Regions from separate parts of the Endozoicomonas sp. genome, predicted to be linked through region 1. Evidence: predicted binding sites of a transcription regulator. Region 1 holds the regulator's gene; each other region holds the start of a gene.

What was found. Region 1 encodes FNR, which switches genes on or off when oxygen is low (the NO sensors DNR and NnrR bind a similar motif). Its sites were predicted from a motif close to TTGATNTANATCAA; they were not measured.
Region 2: a site for FNR is predicted at 2,652-2,665, ahead of ACOCLE_RS07065 (FeoA family protein). Genes of this name have one in related genera too.
Region 3: a site for FNR is predicted at 2,548-2,561, ahead of ACOCLE_RS18245 (bacteriohemerythrin). Genes of this name have one in related genera too.

What each region holds. Positions count from the first base shown of each region.
Region 1 is NZ_OZ239981.1:557,222-573,308, forward strand. Features, by position in the region: gene recQ (DNA helicase RecQ) at 1-728, shown strand, start outside; gene ACOCLE_RS02465 (SprT family zinc-dependent metalloprotease) at 704-1,231, opposite strand; gene ACOCLE_RS02470 (Yip1 family protein) at 1,419-2,030, opposite strand; gene ACOCLE_RS02475 (glucosaminidase domain-containing protein) at 2,299-3,117, shown strand; gene ACOCLE_RS02480 (DUF547 domain-containing protein) at 3,177-4,040, shown strand; gene ACOCLE_RS02485 (DUF547 domain-containing protein) at 4,156-4,968, shown strand; gene ACOCLE_RS02490 (inositol polyphosphate kinase family protein) at 5,045-7,555, shown strand; one part of gene ACOCLE_RS02495 (IS1 family transposase) at 7,686-8,146, opposite strand; one part of gene ACOCLE_RS02495 (IS1 family transposase) at 8,146-8,389, opposite strand; gene ttcA (tRNA 2-thiocytidine(32) synthetase TtcA) at 8,489-9,403, opposite strand; gene ACOCLE_RS02505 (hypothetical protein) at 9,318-9,620, shown strand; gene ACOCLE_RS02510 (TraR/DksA family transcriptional regulator) at 9,755-10,084, shown strand; gene ACOCLE_RS02515 (hypothetical protein) at 10,188-10,727, opposite strand; gene ACOCLE_RS02520 (adenine phosphoribosyltransferase) at 10,879-11,436, opposite strand; gene fnr (fumarate/nitrate reduction transcriptional regulator Fnr) at 11,516-12,238, opposite strand; gene hemN (oxygen-independent coproporphyrinogen III oxidase) at 12,944-14,341, opposite strand; gene ACOCLE_RS02535 (redoxin domain-containing protein) at 14,789-15,328, shown strand; gene ACOCLE_RS02540 (sulfite exporter TauE/SafE family protein) at 15,388-16,087, opposite strand, start outside.
Region 2 is NZ_OZ239981.1:1,630,793-1,635,897, reverse strand. Features, by position in the region: gene feoB (Fe(2+) transporter permease subunit FeoB) at 1-2,182, opposite strand, end outside; gene ACOCLE_RS07065 (FeoA family protein) at 2,179-2,412, opposite strand; gene ACOCLE_RS07060 (glyceraldehyde-3-phosphate dehydrogenase) at 2,808-4,187, opposite strand; gene mfd (transcription-repair coupling factor) at 4,702-5,105, shown strand, end outside.
Region 3 is NZ_OZ239981.1:4,049,375-4,054,479, reverse strand. Features, by position in the region: gene miaA (tRNA (adenosine(37)-N6)-dimethylallyltransferase MiaA) at 1-495, shown strand, start outside; gene hfq (RNA chaperone Hfq) at 835-1,080, shown strand; gene hflX (ribosome rescue GTPase HflX) at 1,234-2,526, shown strand; gene ACOCLE_RS18245 (bacteriohemerythrin) at 2,733-3,224, shown strand; gene hflK (FtsH protease activity modulator HflK) at 3,632-4,798, shown strand; gene hflC (protease modulator HflC) at 4,795-5,105, shown strand, end outside.

The sequences.
Region 1 (16,087 bases):
TGGCACTTTGTGAAGTAACCGGGTGCCGACGTCAGGTACTGCTGAATTACTTTGATGAACCATTAGATAAGCCCTGTGGCTACTGTGACCTTTGCTTGGAGCCTGCAGAAATATGGGATGGGACAGAAGTTGCCCAAAAGGCACTTTCTTGTATTTATCGCAGCGGACAGAGTTTTGGAGTGGCTCACCTTGTGGATATCTTACTGGGTAAGAGTACTGATAAAACCCGCCGCTTTGGCCATGATCGTCTCAGTACCTTTGGTATTGGAACTGAGTTGGATCAGAGTAACTGGCGCTCTGTCTATCGCCAACTGGTTGCCAGAGGTTATGTGAGTGTTGATCATGATAGTCATGGGGCTCTGAAATTGAATGAATGTTGCCGGCCACTGCTAAAAGGTGATGAGCCTATTCAGTTACGCCGTGACCGCTATGAGCCCTCGCGTAAGTATGAGAAGGAGTACCGGGAGGTTGGGCGTGTTGTCGTTGAAGAGCATGATCAGATGCTCTGGGAGCGACTCAGGCAATTGCGGCGAAATCTTGCCGAAGAGCAGAATGTACCCGCGTATGTCATCGTGAATGATAAAACGTTAATGGAACTGGTGAAATACCGCCCCCGTACACAGTTAGAATTATCACAAATTTCAGGAATTGGTCAGTATAAGTTGGAAAAGTACGGGGATGCGTTATTAAAAGCTCTGGCTGATTACGCTTCTTCTGAATCAGCTTGAGCCCTGCCCAGGTATTTCAAAGGGGCCTTACAGGTAGTGCAGAGGTAAATGGTCCCTTTTTGTGATCGGTTATGGCGGGTTGTTCCAAGGGCAATGGTTTTTCCTTCACAGAGGCATTGGTAGAGCCAGTTTCTGCGACTACTTCGTTTTGTATCATAGCTGTGGCAGCGGTCGGCAGGCAGTTGAAATACATGCGTCATTATGGACTGCCATTCCCGGCCATGAGCACGGATTCTTGGCCCATGGATATCATTAGCGAGTAAGTGTGCTACTTCATGAGCTACGGTCTGTTTGATGAAGTGTTCCCGGTTCTCTTTCAAAAGTACTGGGTTGAAGCGGAGTTGCCGTTTCTCGATCCAGGCCTGCCCGGCCGTTTCGCCTTTCAGATCCAAGCGAATATAGGGCTTTTGGAATGACTTATTAAAGAAACTTTCCGCTTGCCTGTATAGCTCAACAATCCTTTCTTGTAATTGATGAAGGTCTGAAATCAAAAGACTAGTCACTGTAAGACAAAAATAGAATCAAAGCATAGCGGATTACGCTTTTCTGGAAAATATCAGGCTGACAGATTTGACGTGGGTTTATATAAACCAACTGCTGAGATCTTGTGTTTAGTGGGGAATTGCGTGATTAGTAGCGTGGAAAGAGATATGGCTGTTGCAGATACAGCCATATCAATAACAACCCTGATTAATAAACTTGTACGTACTCAGGTCCAACTCCCATGCCCCAGAATATGACGGTAGTGATCATAATGGAAACCAGAACCACCAATCCAATACAGAGAACCGAGCTGGCATAGATAAAGCCCTGTTCCTTGGGTATTTTCATAAAAATATGGAGGCCGCTGTACAAAAGATAGGCAGTTGCGGATACGGCGACAGTGCCGGCAATGATGGCCAGCCACAGCGATGGATAGAGACCACAAATACCAATCAAAAAGAGAGGGTATGCGGTATAGCAGGTAAATGCGGTACAGTCTGTTAATGAAGGATCGCTGTTGAAGTTACCGCTCATCCAGTGGATAAACCAGCTAATAACCGCGACTCCACAGACCATGGCCATCCAGGCAAGGATGGACATCCACAAAGCACTCTCAGGAGTGAGTCGAACCACATTGGTGCTTCCAGGAAGGCTCCAGCCAACCATCGTAGTACCTATATAAGTACAGACGGCGGGTAAAGAGGCCAGCCAGATAATCTGGCCAAGGTAAAGCTGGATCAGACCCGGCGGGTTCTTTCGAATGCTGATCCATTCGTTATCGGGCTCAGTGAGTAAACCCCAGAAATGGCTTAGGATCATAACAGTGCCTCCGTGTATTCGGCAGGATATCAGGCCGCTTCTTCCACTGAAGTAGTGGATACTGATACTGACCGGCGGTTAACCTTTGTTATTATTATTGGCTTTCTGCAGGGATTTTCCACCGCAGAACCGCGTTAAGCCGCACCCCAAGTGTTGACACACTTTCTCCCAATTGTAAAGAAATTGGGCATTTTTTAATGATTTTTGTGCCTTTTCTGGCTATAAGCCTTTATCCTATGGTTAATCACACTGTTTTGCTGAGGAATGCATGCTCAATAAGATTGATAAAATAATGCTGGGTGTTTTACTGGCTTTACTGGTGCTGTCCGGTGGAGTCCATTGGCGGGGAGAGACTGAATTGCCGGTTGAGCCTGAAATTGTGGCTCCTGAAGTGGTTGAATCAGTAGAAGAAAAGCCGGTGGTGGCGATACCCGATTTCAGCGACATACTTGATGTGAAAGCCAAAAAAAGTGCGTTCTTTGGTTTCCTGTTACCGATGGTTCAAGAAGAAAACGATACGATTTTGCAAAATCGTGAAAGAATTGTTGCGCTCTCTTCTCAATCAGTGTTTTCTGAAAGCAGTCGGACATGGCTGACGGATATGGCCAGAAAGTATCGTATACGTGATGTGGCAACCTTTGATGAAGCCTTTTTCCAGAAGCTCTTGACCCGTGTAGATACAATTCCTGCTTCTCTCGCCCTGGCTCAGTCGGCTAATGAAACGGCCTGGGGGACTTCAAGATTTGCCAGACAAGGTAATAACTTCTTTGGGCAGTGGTGCTTCAGCTCAGGGTGCGGAATTGTACCCGGGTCTCGTCCAGAGGGTGAAATCTATGAGGTCCAGAAGTTTGAGGATGTGGCTGCTTCAGTCAGTGCTTACATGCATAATTTGAATACTAATCATCAATATCGGGTGCTGAGAGAGCTGAGAGAGCAGAAAAGGGAGAGTCAGGCGCCTGTTACCGGAGCGGATCTTGCGCATGGTCTTCAGGCCTACTCTATCCGGGGTGATGAGTATGTTAAAGAACTGCTTTCCATGATCAATAGCAATAAGTTATTGCAGTACGATTTAGGTGATCAGGGATAAGAGGCGATTAAAATAGTAGCCCTATTTGATTGACCCATTGCCAGGGAGAAGGAATTCCCGTGACCGTATTGAGTACCAATTCTATTTCATTTCGTTATCGCTTTGTCAGCATCATGGACAATGCAATAGCATTTATTCTGTATACACTCTTGCTTCTCTGTTCTGAGGTCATATTAGCTGCACCTGCCAGCAAATACTGGGGGTACTGGGATAGAAGTGTTCCTGAGTCAACAGCTGTTATAAATCATGAGGCATGGCAAGAGTTTCTGGATGAATATCTGGTGGTTCGCCCTAATGGAAGCCACTTTCGATACGGTGCTGTTGGCCATGAGGATCGTAATAAACTCGATGAATACCTCGTTGAAATGTCCTCTCTTGATCCAAGGTCCTACTCTAAGGAGGAGCAAAAGGCATATTGGATCAACTTTTATAACGCCCTGACCGTGGACCTGGTACTTGAGCACTATCCGGTAAAATCCATTACCAAGATTGGTCCCTGGTATCGTTTTGGCCCCTGGGATAATGATATAACCCAGGTAGCAGGACAAAAGCTGACACTCAATGATATCGAGCATAGAATTTTAAGGCCTTTATGGGAGGATAACCGAATTCATTATGCTGTGAATTGTGCAAGCCTTGGATGCCCGGATCTTTCTCCTACAATATTCACGGCTGCTAATACTGAGCAACAGCTGGATGACCTTGCCAGGCGCTTTATTAAACAGGAAAAAGGTGTGAGCTGGATTGACGGAAAGTTAACCCTTTCCCGCATATATGAGTGGTATGAAAAGGATTTTGTTGATCAGGAAGGGGTGGTGTTGCATATGCGACAATTTGCTTCTCCGGCTACGGCCAGAAGGCTTAAAAAGTACACAGGAGTAATCCAGTATCAGTACAACTGGGGGTTGAACGAGTTGAAGTAGTTATCTTTATTGCCGATTCTCTTATTTGATATTTTTTATAAGGTTTGTGGTGACGTTTCCCAAATGAATTTCAATTGATGGCTGTACAGTAACACTAATTAAGAGGTTGCCATGTATGGCTAGATACCTTGTTTCGGCTTTGCTATTTGTGTTCAGTCTTGCTGTACATGCTGTACCCTCCCCAGATCGCTGGTCATATTGGGATAAAGTGGACAAGAATAATAAGGCCGTTGTTGACCATTCTACATGGCAGAAATTTCTTGACCGCTATGTAAAGCTCTCTGAATCAACTGGAATGTATATGGTTGAGTATGGACGAGTCAAAAAAGTGGATAAAGAAGAGCTTAATGCTTATCTCGAAAGCCTGTCGAAACAAGATCCCAGAAAGCTCAATCGTAGAGAACAGCTGTCCTATTGGATTAATCTGTATAACGCGTTAACTGTTGACCTGATTCTTGATTACTACCCGGTGAAGTCCATTACCAAGCTGGGAAAAGGATGGTTCCGCATGGGGCCGTGGAAAGATGAGCTTATAGAAATTGCAGGACAGAATATTTCCCTGCATGATATTGAACACCGGATTATCCGACCCATCTGGAATAACCCCCGGATTCACTATGCATTAAACTGCGCCAGCATAGGGTGCCCTGATTTATTACCCGATGCGTATCAAGGGAGAAAGATTGACAATCAGCTGGAAGCGGCTGCCAGGCGGTTTATTAATCAGAAAAAAGGTGTTGCTTTTGTGAGTGGCCGTCTTGTGCTTTCCAGTATTTTTGATTGGTATGAGGATGATTTTATTGATGAAGACGGTGTATTGAAAGAGGTAAAGTCATTTGCTGTTGGTGATTTAAAGCGTCAATTAGAAAATTACAATGGGCGAATCAGCTACCGCTACAATTGGAAGCTGAATGAATACAGGCCCTGATTTTAAGGCTTTAAATTCATATTGAATTAGGGTGTATAAATAAAGTACTGGATATTTTCATACTTATGGAGTGAGTATGGTTCGCTCAGTCAATAATGGAAGTTCTGGATCGATTAATGACCCTGCGCGATCAAGCCAGGAATCAGGTAATAACTCAGATGAAAAGTTGGTAAATAGTGAGCAGGCTGAAGATAAATCCTGGAGCTTCAGGCGACTAAAAAAACTTGGTCAGTCTTTTAAGAAATTACTTCCTTCAGGGGGACAATCTGATTTTCAAGCACACGAGGGCTCAACAAAGATAGGTGGATCGACTACGGGCAAGCAAGTAGTTAATGTTAGTAAAAAAACAAGAAGCTTTGTAAAAAAAACAAGTGATGAACGATTGACGGACAGGAGAAAATTAAATCAGCCATTTTTGACAGAGCCCCCTGAAACGATAGTCGAGTCAAAAATGGAGTCAGAAAGCGTGATGTCTGATCTGATGACTTCTGATTCAGAGGGGCTTGAGAACTTTACTGATGAATCTGATTTCAGAGTCAGGGCTTATTCATTCCGAATGGATGATAAGCAGGGTAAAGGTAAAAGTGGTCAAGTAATAAAAGTACGAGATAAAGCAACCAACCAGTTTTATGCCGCGAAGTTTATGTCTGATAAAGATGCCTCTATGGTGAGAGAGATAAATACTATGGCTCACCTGAGTCAATCGGGTAGTCCAAGACTAATACAGCTAGTTGGTACTGTACAAAAGGATGGTAAGGATTTTGTGGTAATGGAGCTTGGAGGAGAGTCCCTCAAATCTAGGCTGGAAAGAAATGATGGGCTTGTGGAAGGGGTAAAGCCTAAAATAATCAGCCAGTTGATTGAAGGAGCATCTGTTATTGCTGATCATGGATATATTCATCGTGATCTCAAACCAGATAATTTGCTTATTGATGAAGATGGTAATTTAAAAATTTGTGATTTTGGTGTTTCTCAACCTATTGCTGAACATGAAATAATGGCTGTCCCTATAACTTACATGCCACCTGACTATATGGATGGTTGTCGCTACTTTGAAAAAGTAGACCCATGGAGTATTGGTTGCAGTATCTCAAAGCTGGTTACTGGGCAGGACTTGATACCCTTATTTGTTCAGTGGGCCTCTTACCCTCCAGAAGAAAAACTCCCACAAATAGTGTCAGCCCTTAAGCTGCAATCTGGCCACAGTGCTGATTATATGAAAGAAGCATTCGATGAGATTATTGGTTTAGATGCTGATGGTGAGATAGAGCCAGAGCAGCTGGAGAAAAGTCTTTTACATTGGCGAAATAACGTTATTGTTCATCTGGTGGATAGAGCAGCTGCTGAAATAGGAAAAGAGTTAGGAGCTGATGCAGAAGACCTGTTCAGAGGGCTAATGGATATGGATCCTAGGAAGCGATTGACTGTTGGAGCCGCAAATAATCACCGTTTTGTTCAAACTGCCAGAGAAAAGGAGGCTCTGATTCATTCAGTAGGAATTCAACACCATGTATCAGAACAGGGCGATTTGGACGGTTATTTAGAGCCTGTTAGCCATTTAGTCTCCACAGAAGGGTATTTAGAGCCTATAAGTAACGAGCATCTATCTTTTGAAGAGACTTTGTCTATTAGCTCTGAAAGTCACTCAGAAAACCCTGTTGAGATGTTACCTGTCGGTTCAGAAAGTGATTCTTCATCAATTGGATCATCAAGGTTGTCTCTGTTGGTCTCAGATGAGGGCTATGAAACTCAGAGTGTTGATGGCAGTGACAGTGACAGTGTTTTTTCCCTGGACTCAGGAGTATTAAATGACGGTCAGGGTCAGGAGGTGGTTGGTGCTGCAGGTCATGCCGATACTTTTATAATGGTTGGCGATGGATATATTGGTAAATTGACCAGTAAAAATGAGGTGGATGTTTATCATAGACGTAAAGAGTTAAATTTGGACTCTATAATTCCCCAGGCTAAACATCCTGATGACTTAAGCGCATCTCATCGAGCTAAGTTAGCACCTTTAGAGGCGCGATCTACTCAATCTGATCAAATGGGGGTTATTGTTCCTGAAATGCTGGGGGCTGATATACCAGTAAGTCAGAAAATTGAAATGGATATCAAAATAGGCTTTAGAACGGCTTCCAAGGCTCAGCTTAAAAAAGATGATCATAGGTCTCCAACTCGAAAAGCTGCCCGTCATAAGCTAATGGATACTTTCTACGGTTCAAAGTCCCGCGGGTATAGAGTTGAAGGATTGAAAGTTCGAGGTAATAAGCCGAAGGCTAATAGATTTTTATTAACTCATGAGTCTAAGAAATATATTAAGTCAGTCATGAATAATGCAGGTACTAAGAATCGGGAAATGATTTTAAGCCAGCTAAGAGCAATCAGGGCAAACTTGGTAATTGCTCCCGTAACTTTTGTTGCGAATAGTGCACTTTTTTTAATTGATACCGAGAATCCAGAAAATACAGTGGTTAAGTTGATCGACTTAGCTCATCCAATATACAGAGGTGATACGGATTATAAGGTGATTAAGCAAGAGTCCATTGATGCAATTAATAGGTTGATTGACTTTATTATGGTGCAGTAGCTTATCACTATGTATAAAAAGCATAACTATTTATTTCTAAAAGAATTTTTAAGTAATTTTTCAGGGTTGTTTAATTTATAGGTCTTATTGCAGAGTTTTTCTATAGTTGTGGGAAGGGGAGGGTGATGTATCAAAACTGTTGATAGTGGTTTCGCGAGATAAATTCCCCGATAACCTTATCATGAATGTCTATTGATCTTGAGAAGCAAATAGTCCTTCTGGATAACCGTTTCAAGCAAGTTCTCAAGGTCAGATTCTGCCGCTCAATCCGCTGAGTAAAGTGCTTTCCAATGATATGTTTATCTTCTGGTAAACAGGATGTGTATGGCTGCCAGTCATCTGTGCAGTAAAAACTAACTTTGAAGCGGGCCAGACGCCCCAACAGCTTTTTGAGCGTCTCTGTGCTTCTGGAGCCGAACGCATGGGCAATGATCTTCTTGAAACGTGGCTCCCATGCATAAAACAGCCAGCGTTGCTGCTTCTTGCTACCAACAAATGACCACTGCTCATCCATTTCGAAAATAATCTTGACTTGGGCATTTTCGAAGGGGAGTTGTGTTACTGTTGGCGGGTCGAGTTTTTTAAATGAGCCAATACAGTCGTTGGACTGATCTCAAGGACACGTCCGATATCTCTGACCCCGGAGCCATTCATGGTCATCTTTATGATCTGCTCATGAGTACCAGGCAGATTGCCATTATAGCGATACTCAAGTTGGAAGCTCTTATTACAGTCCTTGCATCTATACCGCTGGTGACCCGTTTCAGCTTTCCCGTTCTTAACAACATTGATCGTTTGTTGACAATGGATACAGGCAACTTGAACTACAGCCATAGATGACTCAAAAAGTTAGGAATGTATCAGATCAACAGCTCTGACACATCACCAAGGGGAGTTATCGAGCTTTACTGCTCCCAATAACTCCTTAAATTTTCAGGGCTGGAAATTGATTATTTGGACTCCATTTTCTTCTTCGGAAATATTCATATTTCCAGAGAAAATGGTTTGATTGTCGGCATGCTCATAGTCCTTTCTCGCGCCACTGCGGTCAAGTTCCAGATTTTTGAAATCAAACAGTTCGGTATCCGCCATTTGTGAAGGCGCAATATTTTGCATTGCCGTAAAAATGGACTCAATACGGCTTGGGTGCTTTCTTTCCCATTCAGACAGCATGGCCTTGATGTTCTGTCGTTGCAGGTTTTCCTGGGAGCCGCATAGGTTACAGGGGATGATTGGGAACTCCAGTTGCTCTGAGAAGCGGGTTATGTCTTTTTCCCGGCAATATGCCAGAGGGCGAATCACGATGTTGCGACCGTCGTCAGAGCGCAGCTTCGGTGGCATGGCGGACAATCTTGAACCATAGAACATATTCAGGAACATGGTTTCTACGATGTCATCCTTGTGGTGTCCAAGGGCTATCTTTGTTGCACCAATATCTTCTGCAAAAGCATACAGGGTGCCCCTTCTCAGGCGTGAGCAAAGACCGCAGGTTGTTTTACCCTCAGGTACTTTTTCTTTGACGACGGAATAAGTGTCCCGGTTGATGATGTGATACGGTACGCCTAGCCCGTTAAGATAGTCAGGCAGGATATGCTCTGGAAAACCAGGCTGTTTCTGATCCAGGTTAACAGCAATAAGCTCAAAATGGATTGGAGCGCTTTTCTGAAGGCTCATGAGGATGTGCAGCATGGTGTAGCTGTCTTTACCGCCCGACAGGCAAACTATAACCCGGTCACCTTCTTCAATCATGTTGAAGTCTTCGATGGCTCTTCCGGTCAGACGTCTGAGTTTTTTCTGGAGTTTATTGAAACTGTATTTTTCAGAACCAGTCAGGTTGGTGGTTGTCATAGGGCCTGTGCTAGCTGTCAGTGTAAATCGGCTGATTATATCTGCCGGTTACCATTCAACCAAGTCAGTGTTTAACGGAAAGCCTGTAGTGGCAAAAGACCATTGGGCAGAAAAGATGTATTTTATTGATAGAGAATATTACGCTGACGGTATCAATGATCTACTATTTGAATTCAGGATTTCTGAAAATAATCAGTTCCCCGTAGGTTGTCATTAACGCTTTTTCCGTTTTTTACGAACTGGAATAAGGTTTTTCAGCGTTGTGTTATGGTAAAGAGTGACCTTTTTACAAAACCATTCTTTATAGAATAAAAGCAGGGTTCTCCAGTATTTTTGTGCAGGGGTAGCAAAATGACAGATCATGATAAATTGCAGAAATGGTTGCTGGCTCGCAGGGATGAGCTCAATACGCGTCTGGGTAAAATAAAAAAAGATGCTTCCCGTAAAAACAGTGCAGACTGGTCTGAGCAGGCTCAGGAGCGGGAGAATGATGAAGTTATTGATGCGCTTGGGAATGAAGCGGTAATTGAACTCGGTAAAATTAACCGGGCTCTTGATCGGATGACTGAAGGGGATTATGGATTTTGCTTATCATGTGGCAAAGAGATACCTGTTCAGCGCCTTGAGGTTATGCCTTATGCTGACCTTTGTGTTAAATGCGCAGAAGCCAGAGGGTTATAGTGTGTATAAGGGATCGCGAAGCATGCTAAGGGGCGGCTAGTCTTTATTTGTGTGCTTCGCGATCCAGTTAGTTGGGTTACCACCATCTGGCTGTAAAATAGTATCAGGCGGGTTTGGCTGCAGTCTGATTAAAGTATTTTGACTCCTCGGTGGAGCTGCCTGATTCAATAATCATCTTTTGATAACTTTCGCAGAAACTCTGGATGGTTCCCGGGTTTCTACTGTGGAATTGCTTTTGCCATAACTTGCCCATAGCGGTGATATCGCTCTGATCAATTTTCTCTATCTTTATGCCGGATCGATGATAGATAAGCCATGCGATGGCCGTGGCGTAAACCAGGTTGGTGGCAAGTTCATGATGGGGGTGGGAAAGAAACTCTCGCTGGCTGGCCAGTCCACGAACCTTGCTTGAGAGATCGGGGTTTGGGGCAAGAAACAGATCCCAGATCTTTCTGTGCATGCGTGGTGATATCTGATAGATACCAAGGGCTTGATGATTGGCAAGTTTCAGGTGAAAGCCGAGTCCAGACTCTCTTGCAGCGGTACCAAGGAGCAGGTTTTCAGCAGTTGGACTCCACATGCCCAGATGCTTGAGTGCTGGGCGAACAACATAGTGCCTCAGTTCCTTGGCACAGATTCCCATATGAAAAGTCCTTTTTTCTGGGGAAGTATCTTCCGGCTAAGGGCTTCTCTGCCTGCCTGCCGGACAGGATCATGGAGCCGACTCTGGAAGATAGGCGTCGGCTCTATGAGAGATATCGTATCATCCCTGAAATTCTGAACTGATGATGGCCTTATTCGCCTTCAAAATCACACAGGGTATAGGTTGGAATGCCTGCTGCGTTCAGCTTGTCAGCACCCTTGAGGTCGGGCAGATTAATGATGGCAGCGGCTTCCAGAGTGCTGGCTCCGGCTTTTCGGACCAGCTGATCAGCTGCCAGCAATGTGCCGCCTGTAGCGATAAGGTCATCCATCAACAGGATTTTTTCACCGGCATTCATGGTGTCTTCATGCATTTCCAGCACTGCTTTTCCATACTCAAGGTCATACTCTACGCTGATGGTTTTTCCAGGCAGTTTGCCTTTCTTACGGAACAGCACCAGTGGCTTGTTCAGAATATAGGCCAGTGTTGAGCCAAGCAGGAAGCCGCGGGCATCCAGAGCACCAATACGATCAAAAGTCTGGTTCTCATAACGCTTAACCATGACATCGACGGTCTTGCGCCATGCTTCCGGGTTTTCAAACAGCGTGGTGATATCCCTGAACAGGATACCTTCATGAGGCCAGTCCGGTATGGTTCTGATTTGGGATTGCAGATATTCCTGAACGGATAAGCTTTCGTTTGTATGCATGGGAGAGAGCATGCCGCTATCAGTCAATGGGATAAAAGGAAGAAGCCACCTCAAAGGGTAGCTTCTTTAGGGAATAAAGTCAGGCGCTGGTGGCAATCTGGTTCGGCTCCAGCGTTTTTCCGCCGGCCAGTGCGCAGAGCTCAACCGAGTTGCGAATTTCGATCTCCTTACCCACGGCTGAGATCAGACCATTCTTCTGGAAGCGGGTGAATACACGGCTCACCGTTTCTACAGCCAGTCCCAGGTAGTTCCCCATTTCGTTTCTCGACATGGAGAGTCGGAACGACTGGGAAGAAAAACCACGACGGCGGAAACGGCTGGCCAGGTTGATCAGAAACGTGGCAATACGCTCGTCTGCGTTTTTCTTGGAGAGCAGCATCATCATTTGCTGATCTTCACGGATACGCTTGCTCATCAGACGCATCAGATGCCGACGAAGTTCCGGAAACTGATCCGAAAGGGTTTCCAGTTGTTCAAAAGGAATCTCGCAGATCATGGTGGTTTCCATTGCCTGGGCAGAAACCGGATAGGTATCGGTGTCCATGCCACTCAGGCCAAGAATTTCGCTGGGCAGGTAAAATCCGGTGATTTGTTCCTCACCTTCATTGGTAGCCGTGTAGGTTTTGATAGCCCCTGAGCGAACAGCAAAGACACTGGTGAAGGGGTCGCCTTCCAGAAACAGGTGTTCGCCTTTTTTCAAAGGACGCCCACGCTTGATGATGTGATCCAGCTGATCAATATCCTTAATGCTTAGTGCCAGTGGCAGGCACAATGAGCTGAGGCTGCAGTCTCTGCAGGCCACATGGCTCGGCTGTCGGACGTTGGGCTTTGACGTCATTGAGAGGCCTCAAAGTCGTATTTGCGAAATTCGACACCATTTTATGGAAAGTGTTACCGGACTGTAAATCAGGTATATACGCAACTGGGCAGACCTAAAGTAGGGGTTTAGTGCTGCTTCAGCAGGGCGTCATAATCTGCGGATGTTCCGATGAGCTTTCATCTGCTGTGTCGTCTATCCAGCTCAGGGCTGACCCTGATAATAAGTAGCTAACCATATGAAACCATTTATTTCTGACTCCTTGTGCCGACACTCTGCGTCGTTACAACTCCGGTCACATAGCTACAGCTATGCTCCCTCCGTTGTGCCTCGCATAGTCCCTGCCCAAGTAGCCAGAAATATTCGATTCCATATGGTCAGCTACTTAGTACCGGTCATTGCTCCTGGTGGTTGTATGTCTTTATCCCTGGAAAATCAATCTGACGTTGTCTTGTGTCACAGGATTGAATTTTCGTTCATGGTATTTGACTGACCTGGCAGATTTTGCACTTATGTTTCAAGTAAATCAATGTGAGAGTGGTGACAAATAGTAGTCAGTTTCGGTTTTTTTCTGATAAGTGGTAGGCGAGTGGGGGGGGGGGCAACTCTTGCAGAATTGTTTCAGTGGTTGCTTTGTGTGGCTGGAAAAGGGTTCCGAAGTTTTGTGACAACTACGGAACCCTTTATGTATCAAATGACCTTGGAGTACAGAGGCTTTTCTTTCATCTCGGGTTGATTGAGGTAATGGTCAAACTGCATGCAGATGTTACGGATCAGCAGTTTTCCCTTGGGCAGTACTTCCAGTATGTCATCGCTACTCAGGCTGACAAGGCCGTCTGCCATCATCGGCTCAAGTCTGGCCAGCTCATCACGGAAGTAATCTCTGAATTGAATGCCAAACTGTTCTTCAATATCGCTGAACCTTAGTTTGAAGTGGCAGATCAGCTGGGTAATCACTGCCTGACGAACCTTGTCGTCATTCGTCATCTTCAGTCCGCGTACCATCGGCAGCTGTTTCTCATTGATCATGGAGTAGTACTGGGCTTCATCAGTACTGTTCTGAATGTAAGTGTCGCCTACCTGGCTGATGGAGGAAACGCCCATGCCAATCAGGTCGCAGTGGCTGTGGGTGGTATAACCCTGAAAATTTCTGTGCAGAGTGCCTTCTTCCTGGGCAATGGCCAGTTCATCATCTGGCAGGGCAAAGTGATCCATGCCGATGTAGATGTATCCCTGATCCAGCAGTTTTTCTGTGGCCTGCTGAAGAATCTCCAGCTTCATTTCAGGTGCCGGCAGATCCTGATCATTAATTCTGCGCTGTGGCTTAAAGCGGTGTGGCAAGTGCGCATAATTAAACAGTGATAACCGATCCGGGGTCATATCGATCACCCGCTCAATGGTTTCCATAAAGCTGTTCGTTGTCTGGAAGGGCAGGCCATAAATCAGGTCCATGTGTACGGATCGGAACGCCATTGCCCTGGAGGCATCAAGAACCGATTGAATCATACTTTCAGGTTGTACCCGATTGACGGCTTTCTGCACTATTGGGTTCAGGTCTTGAACGCCCATACTGATTCGGTTAAAGCCCAGATCTCTCAGCGTACTCATCATGGGCCAGTCGACTTCCCTTGGATCCAGCTCAATGGAGTAGTCTGCGGTATCGCTGTGGGTCAGCTGGAAGTGCTGGCTGATGTGTCCCATCAGGTCTGTAATCTGCTCCCTGCTCAAAAAGGTGGGTGTACCACCCCCAAAGTGCAGTTGCTCAACCCGTTGTTCATGGCTGTATAGCGCCGATTGCATCTCTATTTCACGGAACAGGTATTCCAGATAAATATTGGAACGGTCGCGGTGTTTGGTCACAATTTTATTGCAGGCGCAGTAATAACAGACATGCGAGCAGAACGGGATGTGGAAGTAGAGTGAAAGCGGCTTGATGCTGCTAGCACTGGTCTGGGCATTTTGATGATATTTCTGAATATCAAAGCTGCTATCAAACTGCACTGCTGTGGGATAGGAGGTGTAACGCGGGCCTGAGTGGTTGTAACGGTGAATCAGGTCTTTATCCCAAACTGGTGCACTATTCATCATTGCTCTCGAACGGTAATCTTCATGTCTTGTCAGTCGGTGTTTTCGCCTTCAGATCTGTCTTTCGGTGCCGGAAAGCTTAAGGCAAAACAGTCTGTATTACGTCATGATGCGTCAGGATAGTGTAGAAAGATTTTCAAGGCTGTTCTTTGATCGATGTCAATAGGTAAGAACCGAACTCAATATGCCTTATGGGTTCGTCTTTCCGTGTTGTTATTGGAGTAGTGTCGCAAATGGCGTGAAATTTAAGAGAGCGGAAATGATACCTGCTCTTTGGCTATAAATCGAGCAAATAATGCCTGGGTAGGATTCTTATTCTGAAGGGGGTCTGATTTGTATTTTTGATGAGCCATTATACAAACTATGTTTGCTGCCATCTTATGAACGATAGCGTTGAAATTGAACGAAACGATTGAATGATGTCTGGCAGCATAATCAGGAGGCAGTCTCATGCTCTATACCAACAAGCTTGCAGCGGATAGCCCGTTTCCGGCGATAAGTCTGCCGGATTTACAGGGGCAGCAACATGTCTTAGGCAAGACCAGGGAAGGTGCTTCATGGCAACTGGTCATCATCTACCGTGGTAAGCATTGCCCGCTGTGTACCAAATACCTGAATCAGCTTGAGGGATACAAAAGTCAGCTGGCGGATATTGGGGTTGATATTGTAGCTGCTTCCGGTGATAGTCGGGAGCAACTGCAGGAGCATGCGGAAAAGCTGAACGTTTCCTTTCCATTGACTTATGGGTTGACGGAAGGGCAAATGAAAGAGCTTGGGCTGTATATCTCTGTGCCCAGATCTGAGCAGGAAACGGATCATAATTTTGCTGAGCCCGGCCTGTTTGTCATTAATGAGAAAGGTACCGTTCAGGTTGTCGATATTGCCAACAACCCCTTTATTCGTCCTGATCTCGAAGCCCTGGTCAATGGGCTGTCCTGGATTCGTAACCCGGAAAATAATTATCCAATCCGTGGTACAGCGCCGTATTAATCCACCTCAATATATATCGTAGGCCCCTGTCTCAAATCAGGGGCTTTTCTTTTACCCCATCAGTGGTGCAGCACGGACATCAACCACTTCTGGTGTGCCCCCGGCATAGACCACAACCCAAAAAGGATGATCAACAAACCGGCGAGGTTGCGGGTGATACTGGCTTGAATGATGCCGCTGAGCTGTCTGGAGAAAGCCCCGAGCAGAAAAACTGAGGGTATGGTGCCGATACCGAATGAGGCCATTAACAGTGCACCCTGTACAGGTTGTCCTTGAGTAGCGCTCCAGGCCAGTGTGCTATATACCAGCCCACAGGGTAACCATCCCCAGAGCATGCCAACAGCCAGGGCATTGGGGAAATTATTGATAGGAAGCAAAGCTTGGGCTTTGGGCTGGATATGTTGCCAGAGCTTGTGCCCGATCTTTTCCAGGTGAGTCAAACCACGCCACCAACCGGTCAGGTATAGCCCCATGGCGATCAGCATTATGGCCGCAAAGTAGCGCAGCCCCATCTTTACTTCCGGACTGATGCCTCCCAGATACCAGCCGATGCTGGCCAGAAGGAAGCCGGCAATGCTGTAACTGGTAACCCGCCCAAGATGATAGGTCAGCATCAGCCAGAAGATCTGTGAGCGTGACCTTCCTTCTAGGGAAAGACTGAGCGCAGAGGTGATGCCACCGCACATTCCAATGCAGTGAGCACTGCCAAGTATCCCTAGAGTCAACGCGGAAAGTAGAGTGGGCACTTCATTGATGGTC
Region 2 (5,105 bases), 1.1 Mb from region 1:
TCGTCGCAACGGCATAACCCAGGAAGAAGGTCCAGCCAGCAATGAACATTGTCCAACCCAGGCTGGTTTCACGATAAATAGCACCCAGAGCTGCTACACAGGGGGTATAGAGTAGAATCATCAGTAGATAGGCAATGACAGCCGCATTACTTGGGAATAAATCAGCCATGACAGAGAATGTTCCAACGGTGACTTCCTGTTCTTCTGCTACCGCATCAAGGTCTGTCAGATCCCCCACCTGAACACCCAGAGGATCTGTCAACGTACTGCTCAAACCACTCAGGTTTGCAGGGATAGTCGCTACCGCTTCTTTGATACCCGCCATCAGATCAAAAGAGGCCTCACCTTCCGGTGCGGGGTTTTCAGAAGCAGCAATAGCTCCATACATTGAATCCAGAGTACCCACCACAGCCTCTTTGGCCAGGATACCAGTAAACAGGCCTACCGCTGCAGGCCAGTTTTCTTCCGTCATGCCCATTGGAGCAAAAACAGGTGTAATGCTTTGACCAATTTTACTAAGCATCGAGTTCTGGGTGTTCTGGTGACCAAATGAACCATCCGTACCGATCGCGTTCAGGGTATTCAAGACGACCACAACCATCACAATGGCCTTACCGGCACGAATAATAAAGGACTTCAAACGATCCCAGGTGCGCAGAAGAACCTGGGTGACTGATGGCAAATGGTAGTTAGGTAACTCCATAATAAAGGGTGAGCTATCACCACCGAGAACGCTCTGCTTTAGAATCAGTCCGGTAAATATCGCAGCAAGAATACCCACCAGATACAGGATGAAGACCACATTCTGGCCTGACTCAGGGAAAAAGGCAGCAGCAAACAGCGCGTACACGGGTAATCGGGCACCACAGGACATGAAGGGAGCCATGGAGATTGTCAACAGCCGGTCCTTTTCATTATCCAGTGTTCTAGCAGCCATGATTGCTGGAACGTTGCAGCCAAAGCCGACCAGCATGGGAACAAATGCTTTGCCAGGAAGACCGAGAAAACGCATTAGCCGGTCAATAACAAAAGCAGCTCTGGCCATGTACCCCGAATCTTCCAGTATGGAAAGGAACAGGAACAGGAAAGCAATGACCGGGATAAATGTCGACACGGTCTGGATACCACCACCCACACCATCAGCCAGTAACGTCACTGCCCAGGCGGGGGTTCCAACAGAATTCAGCCAGTGACCCAGTCCGTCCACCAGCAGAGTCCCGGTAAAGATATCGAAAAAGTCGATAAAGGCACTGCCGAAGTTAATGGTGAACATGAACATCAGATACATGACACCGAGGAATATGGGGAACCCCAGCACCCGATTCAGTACGACACGGTCAATGGATTCGGTCAGCCGATGACTGGCAACCCCTCTCTCACGAATCACTGACTCCATAATGTGACCAACCACATCGTAACGTCGGCTGGCCAGAATAATATCCAGGTCTTCCTCAAGGGCTGCTTCAATGATATGGCGCTGCTGGGTAGCCACATTGACCACTTGCCAGGTCAGGTCTGGAAGAGGAATACTGTCACCTTCCAGTAACTTCAGTGCATACCAGCGCTGGGAAAGTGAGCTATCCAGAGCAGCTGATTCTTCAAGGGTCGACTCAATAACACTAATGGCCTTTTCCAGTTGTTCACCAAGGTTCAATGGTGGGGCCACTGAAATACCATTATTCAGAAAATCATTAATGTCCTTTAAAAAGACTTTGATGTTGCTTGTCTTACTGGCAACCAGCGGCAGCACTGGGCAGCCGAGTTCCTCAGAAAGCTTATCAATATCAATGTCCATGCCCTTTTCTCTGGCAACGTCCATCATATTGAGAACAACAATCACTGGTGCCCCCATATCCAACAATTGGGTTGTCAGATATAAGTTTCTCTCTATGTTTGATGCATCAAGAATATTGATGATCAAGTCCGCTTCACGTTTCAGGATATAATCACGGGCAACTTTTTCATCGAGAGAGACGTCGCTGTCAACAACATCAAGACAGTAGGTTCCAGGCAGATCAACGACTTCTATGGAGTTTTCTTCGAAAGTATAAAAACCACTGCGTTTTTCGACCGTTACACCAGGCCAGTTACCAACCCGCTGCCGGGCACCTGTTAACGCGTTAAACAGCGTTGTCTTACCACAGTTAGGGTTCCCTACGATTGCAACAACATGCTTATTCATACTCTGGCAACCTCAACAACTGCAGCTTCATCCTTTCGAATAGACAGTTGGAAGCCTCTAACTTCTAACTGGATTGGATCCCCCAGGGGAGCAACACGACAAACCGTGAACTGGGTTCCGGGGGTCAGCCCCATTGCCAGCAATTTTCGCCGATAGGCACTGCCAGCATCCAGAAAAGCCGTTACCCGGCCGCACTCGCCGGTTTTCAGCTCACCCAATGTCACCTTCATGTACTTCTCTCCACAGGCATCATAAGTCGATTTTGAAAGTCCTTTCTCTACACAGCAGGTAATGACCCTCAAACTACGACGAAAAAATTTGAACTCAAATCACATGCCAGGGGTAAAGCCTATTTTTTTGTAGGGTTTTTAGTATGAAATGGTTGGTGCCTGGCAAATTTTCAACTGATATGAATATATACGCAAATGAGAATGGTTACAATTTAGGACGCTGATAACTACTCCCATTATTGACCAATGTCAATTCATGTCAGTCATACGTATACCAATGTAAACCAGTATCAGATTGATAAGAGCTGAAAAGATATGCAGTGTAGACCGACTGACTGGCAGAACAACCAATCAGTCGCTTTGTGAAGAGATCAACGTCTGTCGACGAGTGTACTTTACGGAACGGATGGGTACATAGCACCGGACATAAACTGAAGTATCCGGTTTACCTGACAACTGTAACCAAACTCATTGTCATACCAGACATAAAGCACACAACGCTTTCCATCAACGATAGTGGCTTGACCATCCACAACTCCAGCACGACGGCTACCCACAAAATCACTGGAAACCGCTTCAACGGATGTTACGTAGTCCACCTGCTTCTGAAGTTTTGAATACAGTGACGTTTCCCTGATAAAGCTATTAAGCTCTTCAACTGTTGTCGCTTTACCAAGGGAAAGATTAAGGATGGCCAGTGACACATTAGGGGTTGGAACCCGAATAGCATTACCCGTCAACTTACCCTCAAGTTCAGGCAAAGCCTTGGCGACTGCTTTAGCTGCTCCAGTTTCGGTAATCACCATATTCAGGGCAGCACTGCGTCCACGACGCTCACCTTTGTGGTAATTGTCTATCAAATTCTGATCATTGGTGTAAGAGTGAACAGTCTCAACATGACCATGCTCTACACCATACTCATCATTGATTGCCTTCAAAACTGGGGTGATGGCATTAGTAGTACAGGAGGCAGCAGAAAGGATCTGATCCGCTGGTTCAATGTCTTTATGATTTACACCATAAACAATGTTCTTGATATCCCCTTTACCGGGTGCTGTCAGCAGGACTCTGGATACACCCTTTGACTGCAAATGAAGGCCCAGCCCCTCTTTATCACGCCATTTCCCGGTATTATCGACAACCACCGCATTGTTAATGCCATACTGCGTGTAATCGATAGAGTCCGGGGAGCTCGAATAAATAACCTGAATGGCTACACCATTGGCATAGATGACTTTATTCTCTTCATCGACAGAAATTGTGCCCTGGAAAGAACCATGGACAGAGTCACGGCGCAATAGGCTAGCGCGTTTCTGAAGATCATTGTCTGCACCACCAGGCCTGACAACAATGGCTCTCAAATTAAGGCCAGACCCACTGCCCGCACGTTCAATGAGAATTCTGGCCATCAACCGGCCAATCCGTCCAAAGCCATACAATACGACATCCTGACCTGGACCCAGAGTCTGTTTATGACCATTGGTCACTGACGCTACTTTCTCGGTTACATACTCTTCCAGTGACCGGCCCTCACCTTCGGTACGGTAGCCAACCGCCAGCTTTCCAATATCAATACGGGATGGGCCCAGATCCAGGTCTGCTAGAACTTCCAGTACAGGGAAAGTCTCACGAACAGAAAGACCATTATCCTCAATCTGGCGAACAAACTTGTGAGCTTTTAGGAGATTAATAACGGAGCGGTTAATGACGGGACGCCCAAACACAGACGTGACAACATTGTGATTTCTATACAGCCGGCCAATCAGTGGGATCATTGACTCAGCCAGCGCTTCGCGCTCTTTCCAGTCCTGAAAACGGTCTGCTACCACGATAAATTCCCGTTTATTATTATTATTTCAAATACAGCCCCTTCATTGGGACTTATGTTTCGTGGCTATTATCCCGATTGAAGGCAGCCAAAGCAACAAAGATTATCAAACATTAACACTGACAATATTTTCACCATTAACTTTCGCCCTCTAAGGTCATTTAAGCATGTGAATACTGGGAGAACCGTCTGACAAACGCTACAATCCACCTCTTTAATCCGTGAGTGTACAAATATCCATAGCTGTTTTCTTTAAAGCTTTCTGCATGCTGAGAATTACCAGCACAGAGGTGTCTGAGAAATCATATTGGACATTGTGACCAACGAATAACCGTTAATTCTGCTCGTCAAATTTACAAGTGGGACGATCTGGGTGGCTTTCTGGGAGTATTCCTGCAATATCATTACCCTCAGACAACTTCCCTGCATTTGGGGTAATCAGGAGGACCTTTAGGATTTTCATGTTTCAACACGCTATCCCTCTGCCAACTCACCCCGGCGATAAACTTCAGTGGGGAAACCTGTCTAAAGCAGGACCAGCCTTTGCCATTTCCTGTGCTGCGGTAATGGATGACCAGCCGCTGATGGTCATTACCCCAGACAGTGCATCGGCAAACCGCCTTGAGGAAGAATTGACCTTTTTTCTTGTCGAAAAAGAAAATATTGATGTCCAGCAAATGCCGGACTGGGAAATCTTACCTTACGATACATTCTCACCCCATCAGGATATCATTTCCCAGAGACTTTCTACCCTCTACCACCTCCCATCTGCAAACAGTCGAGGCAGAAAAAAAATCCTCATCGTCCCAGCTACTACGCTGCTGCATCGCCTCTGCCCAAAAAATTACCTTCTTGGTAGTTGTTT
Region 3 (5,105 bases), 2.6 Mb from region 1:
GACCCAGAAGCTGCGCTGAGAATCAAACCATCGGATACCCAGCGATTGCAGAGGGCTCTGGAAGTTTATGAGCTGACAGGGAAACCGCTTTCCCAATGGCACAGGGAGCAGGAAGAGCAATGTTTGCCTTATGGTGTTATCAGCCTGGCGCTGGCTCCGAAAGATCGTTCCGTGCTCCATGACCGTATCGCGATGCGTTTCAGAATGATGCTTGAGAATGGCTTTCTGGAAGAAGCGAGAAGCCTTTATCAGCGTGGAGATCTTGATGTTTCCATGCCATCTGTTCGATCTGTTGGTTATCGTCAGGCCTGGTCCTACTTGGATGGGGAACTAAGCTACGATGAGATGGTCGAAAGAGGTATTATTGCAACCCGGCAACTGGCGAAAAGGCAGCTAACCTGGCTGAGAAGCTGGCCTGATATTCATTGGCTTGACACGTTTTCCAATAACCTGCTGGGTGATGCCTTGAAAGTCTTGGGGAATGCCCTTAAATAGAACGGACGTATTTAAAGCCATGGGGCAGAGTGCTGAACCTTGAGGCACTTGATAGCAATGATGTCACTTTCTCCTAAGTGACGGTAATTAACAGATGACTGTTCATGCCTATTGCTATACAAAGTAGTACTTTAGAACCTGTAATTGTTCCTGCAGGACTGGCGGGAGTAGCTAGTATTACTTATTGAGTGCGGTGTGGGGTTAGCTTAATGTGAGCCGGCATTTCGTAGGCTGTACATATATTGAACAACGAGTACTGGCACAGCCGGTCTAGCGGATAGTCCTCCCCAAAGTGAAACATGGCTATTCAAAAACCCGAGAATTAAAAGGAGTACAGAAATGTCAAAAGGGCATTCTCTACAAGACCCTTACCTGAATGTGCTGCGTAAAGAACGCGTGCCAGTTTCTATCTACCTGGTTAATGGTATTAAGCTTCAGGGGCAGATTGAGTCTTTCGATCAGTTCGTTATTCTTCTTAAGAACACAGTGAGTCAGATGGTCTACAAGCACGCTGTTTCTACTGTTGTCCCAAGCCGTCCAGTTCGTCTGCCAATGCAGGGTACTGATCAGCCTGAGCATGAGTAATCTTGCATGATGCATCTTGAGGGCGCATAGGCGCCTTTAGGTGTTTCCTGTTTATTTTAATAATGAGCCATGTGGCGCTGTCTTATTTTCAGGTTTCTCTGAGCTGGTTCCCAGCTGTTATGCGCGCGGTTCGTGGCTTTTTAGGAGATCTATTTGTTTTTTGACCGCCATGAGGGTGGTGAAGCCGCAGTTCTCGTTCATCTGGAATTGAACGATGATCGTGAGCGGGAAGACCCCCAGGAATTCATGGAGCTGGTGCGCTCCGCTGGCGTTGAGTCTGCCGCATTTATTACCGCAGGCTGCAAACATCCCAATCCCCGTTTCTTTGTCGGTCCCGGCAAAGTTGAAGAAATCCGTCAGCTGGTTGTACTGCACGATGTCGATGTTGTGCTGTTTAATCATGCCCTCTCACCAAGCCAGGAACGTAACCTTGAAAAAGAGTTGCAGTGCAGGGTTATTGATCGTACTGGACTGATTCTGGATATATTTGCCCAGCGTGCCAGAACCTTTGAAGGTAAGCTGCAGGTTGAGCTGGCTCAGTTGCAACACATGAGTACACGACTGGTTCGTGGCTGGACCCACCTTGAGCGGCAGAAGGGTGGTATTGGCCTCAGAGGACCGGGTGAAACCCAGCTGGAAACTGACCGTCGTCTTCTCAGAGCGCGTATCAAAAGCATAAGCCGTCGTCTGGAAAAGGTACGTAAGCAGCGTGAGCAGGGGCGACGTTCCAGGCAGAGAGCAGAAGTTCCTCAGGTTTCACTGGTTGGATATACAAATGCCGGTAAGTCGACACTTTTTAACCGCGTGACGGAATCTGTGGTTTACGCAGCTGACCAATTGTTTGCCACCCTTGACCCAACACTGCGCAGAATTGATTTACCGGATATTGGACCAGTAGTACTTGCAGATACTGTAGGCTTCATCCGTCATCTTCCTCATAAACTGGTTGAGGCATTTCGAGCAACACTTGAAGAAACCCGCCAGGCTGATCTTCTACTGCATGTGATTGACAGTCATGATCCAGAACGTCTGGAAAACATGGATCAGGTTCATTCGGTATTAAAAGAGATCAATGCCGATGAAGTGCCGCAACTGGAGGTCTATAACAAGATTGACCTTTTGCAGGGTGTAGAACCGAAAATTCAGCGAAATGATGAAGGGCGGCCTGTTCGGGTCTGGGTATCGGCGGTTACCGGTGATGGTGTTGACCTTCTTCAGGAAGCCATCAAAGAGTTGCTTTCGGATGATATGCTGCAGGGACAGTTAACCCTGAAGCCAGCCCAGGGGCGTATTCGAGCCCGTCTCTACAAGCTGGGGGCTATTCAGTCAGAAGCCTACTCTGAGAGTGGTGATATCGTTCTGGATATTCGTTTGCCAAAACCCGATTTTGAACGCATTTCCAAGCAGGAAGGCCTTGGCGACAGTTGTTTTCATTCCACGCTCTAATAACGATGCGGTTTGTACGTATTGATCCAGATCAATACGTGCAGATCCCTTTCTCTTCAATATTACCTTTCTGTTGTTTCTGCTGACTGTTTACCAGTAAAAAATATTGGGTTCCTCATTTGTTGGGCCCAGGTAAACAGCAATAACTGGATATTGGTAAGTTTTCTGACAGCAGGGAAAACTCACTTACAAAATGGATTGCAGTGATGCTGAATGCTGAAAGTGCGGTATTGGATAATAATTCAGAAGAGTTATTCCCCTGGTCGGATAAACTCTGTGTGGGTATAGAAGAGATTGATGCCCAGCATCGGGTTCTGGTGGATCTGCTCAATGAGCTGCACCGTGCTATTCATGAAAGGCATGGATCAGAAGTTGCTCATGAAATTCTGGGGCGTTTGGTAGAATACACCCGGATTCATTTTACGGTAGAAGAGTCATTGATGCGGGTACTCGGATACCCGGATTATGAAGAGCATAAAAAACATCACACTCAACTGATTGATCAGGTGAATGGCCTGCATGAGAAGGTGGGGCAGGGGCAGCAGGTCAGCTTTGAACTGCTTCATTTTTTAAGAGTCTGGCTGACCAAGCACATTATGGAAGAGGATCGGGAATATGTTCCCTTTATGCTTTCAAAAGGTGTAGCTGCAAATTATAAAAAGCGTTCCTGGCTGGACCGAATATTTCATCACGAATGATGGATGAAATTTGGGCGAAACAGCTCTAATTCGGTGTTTGTAAAGAAAATCCGTTGCGGTCTTTACCAATTCGGCTTGCGCTATTCGCTATCCAAACTCTACAATCTGGCTCAGGAACTATCTTTACGGTGCACGTCATATCGAGTGCCCGTAAAGGTGTGACAGGATCCCGGACAGCAAGGATACGTTGCATTTTTTACTCCCCTGTGGTGGAGTGAAAGTTGATGGCTGCTCTGGAAATTTATCCTGCGACGTCATGTCATACCTGGCAGGCTCTCAAGGTCTGAAGGTGACTATGGTATGCACATCCTCTGATGGACCGGCAATTGATTTAATAGCATGTCGTCCCCAGTAACAGGGATGCTCAAACCAAAATTCAATTTGATGCTGACTCTACGGAGACATATATGGCCTGGAACGAGCCGGGTGGAAATAACCAGGATCCATGGGGCGGTGGTAACAAAGGCGATAAGCAAGGACCACCGGACCTGGATGATGCTTTTCGCAAATTTCAGGAAAAACTGAATTCCATGTTTGGGGGAGGTCGTAAAGGCGGTTCCGGGGGTGGTGCCCAGGCAGGCTCTTCTTCCGGAATGTTTATTGGCATCCTTATTCTGGCTGTTGCTGCTTATATCTGGAATGCGGTCTATACCGTTGATGAAAAGGAGCAGGCCGTCATTCTTCGGTTTGGTGAGTATGCAGAGACTGTTGGCCCTGGTCTGCATATGTACTTTCCTCCTATTGAAACCAAGTTTCAGGAGCGGGTTACTGAACTTCGGACGTACAACCTTCTGCAGCAAATGCTGACTGAAGACGAGAATATCGTCGAAGTGGCCATGTCGGTTCAGTACAACATTGAAGACATCAAAGACTATGTGCTCAACGTTGCCAAGCCTCTGGTGAGTCTGGAAGAAGCGACACAAAGTGCTCTGCGCCATGTTGTTGGTGGTTCCGAGATGTATCAGGTGTTGACTGAAGGCCGTGAAGTGATGGGTATTGAAGTGCGCGATCGCCTTCAGGCCTATCTGGACAGCTACGGTACCGGCCTGAATGTTGCCAAGGTCAACATTGAGAGTGCTCATCCTCCAAAAGAAGTGCAGGCAGCGTTTGATGACGTTATCCGCGCCCGTGAGGACGAAGAAAGAGCTAAGAACAAGGCTCAGGTGTATGCCAACAAGATCGTTCCTGAAGCCCGTGGTCAGGCTCAACGTATCATCGAGAATGCCAACGGTTACCGTGATGAGGTTGTCGCTAAGGCAGAGGGTGAAGCGGATCGTTTCGTGAAGCTGATGGGCGAATATAAGCGGGCTCCGGACGTCACCCGTGAGCGTCTGTACATTGAAACCATTGAAGAAGTGTTCAGTAAGTCCAACAAGGTCCTGGTGGATGTTGAAGGTGGCAATAACATGATGTATCTGCCGCTGGATAAACTGACACAGTCTCATGGCAGCAGCAATATGCCTTCCAGACAGCTGTCAGCACAGGAATTAAACGAGATTACCACCCGGGTGACAGAAGAATTGAATAAGCGCGTCAATAGCTCGCGAGTCAGTGGAGGGAGGGTAAGTCGATGAGTCAGAAAGCCTTCACTGGACTGATTATTTCCCTGGTTGTTGTGATACTGGCATGGGGGAGTTTGTTTGTTATCTCCGAGCGGGAGAGAGCGGTTCAACTTCGTTTTGGTCAGGTGGTTCGCGACAGCATTCCTCCGGGCCTGCATGTGAAAATCCCGCTGATTGACAAGGTAAAGGTGTTCGATGGTCGTCTGCAGACGCTTGATGTTCCATCCGAGCGTTTCCTGACGCTTGAGCAGAAAGCGGTTATTGTGGATTCCTACATCAAGTGGCGAATTCATAATGTCTACGACTTCTACCGTGCAAC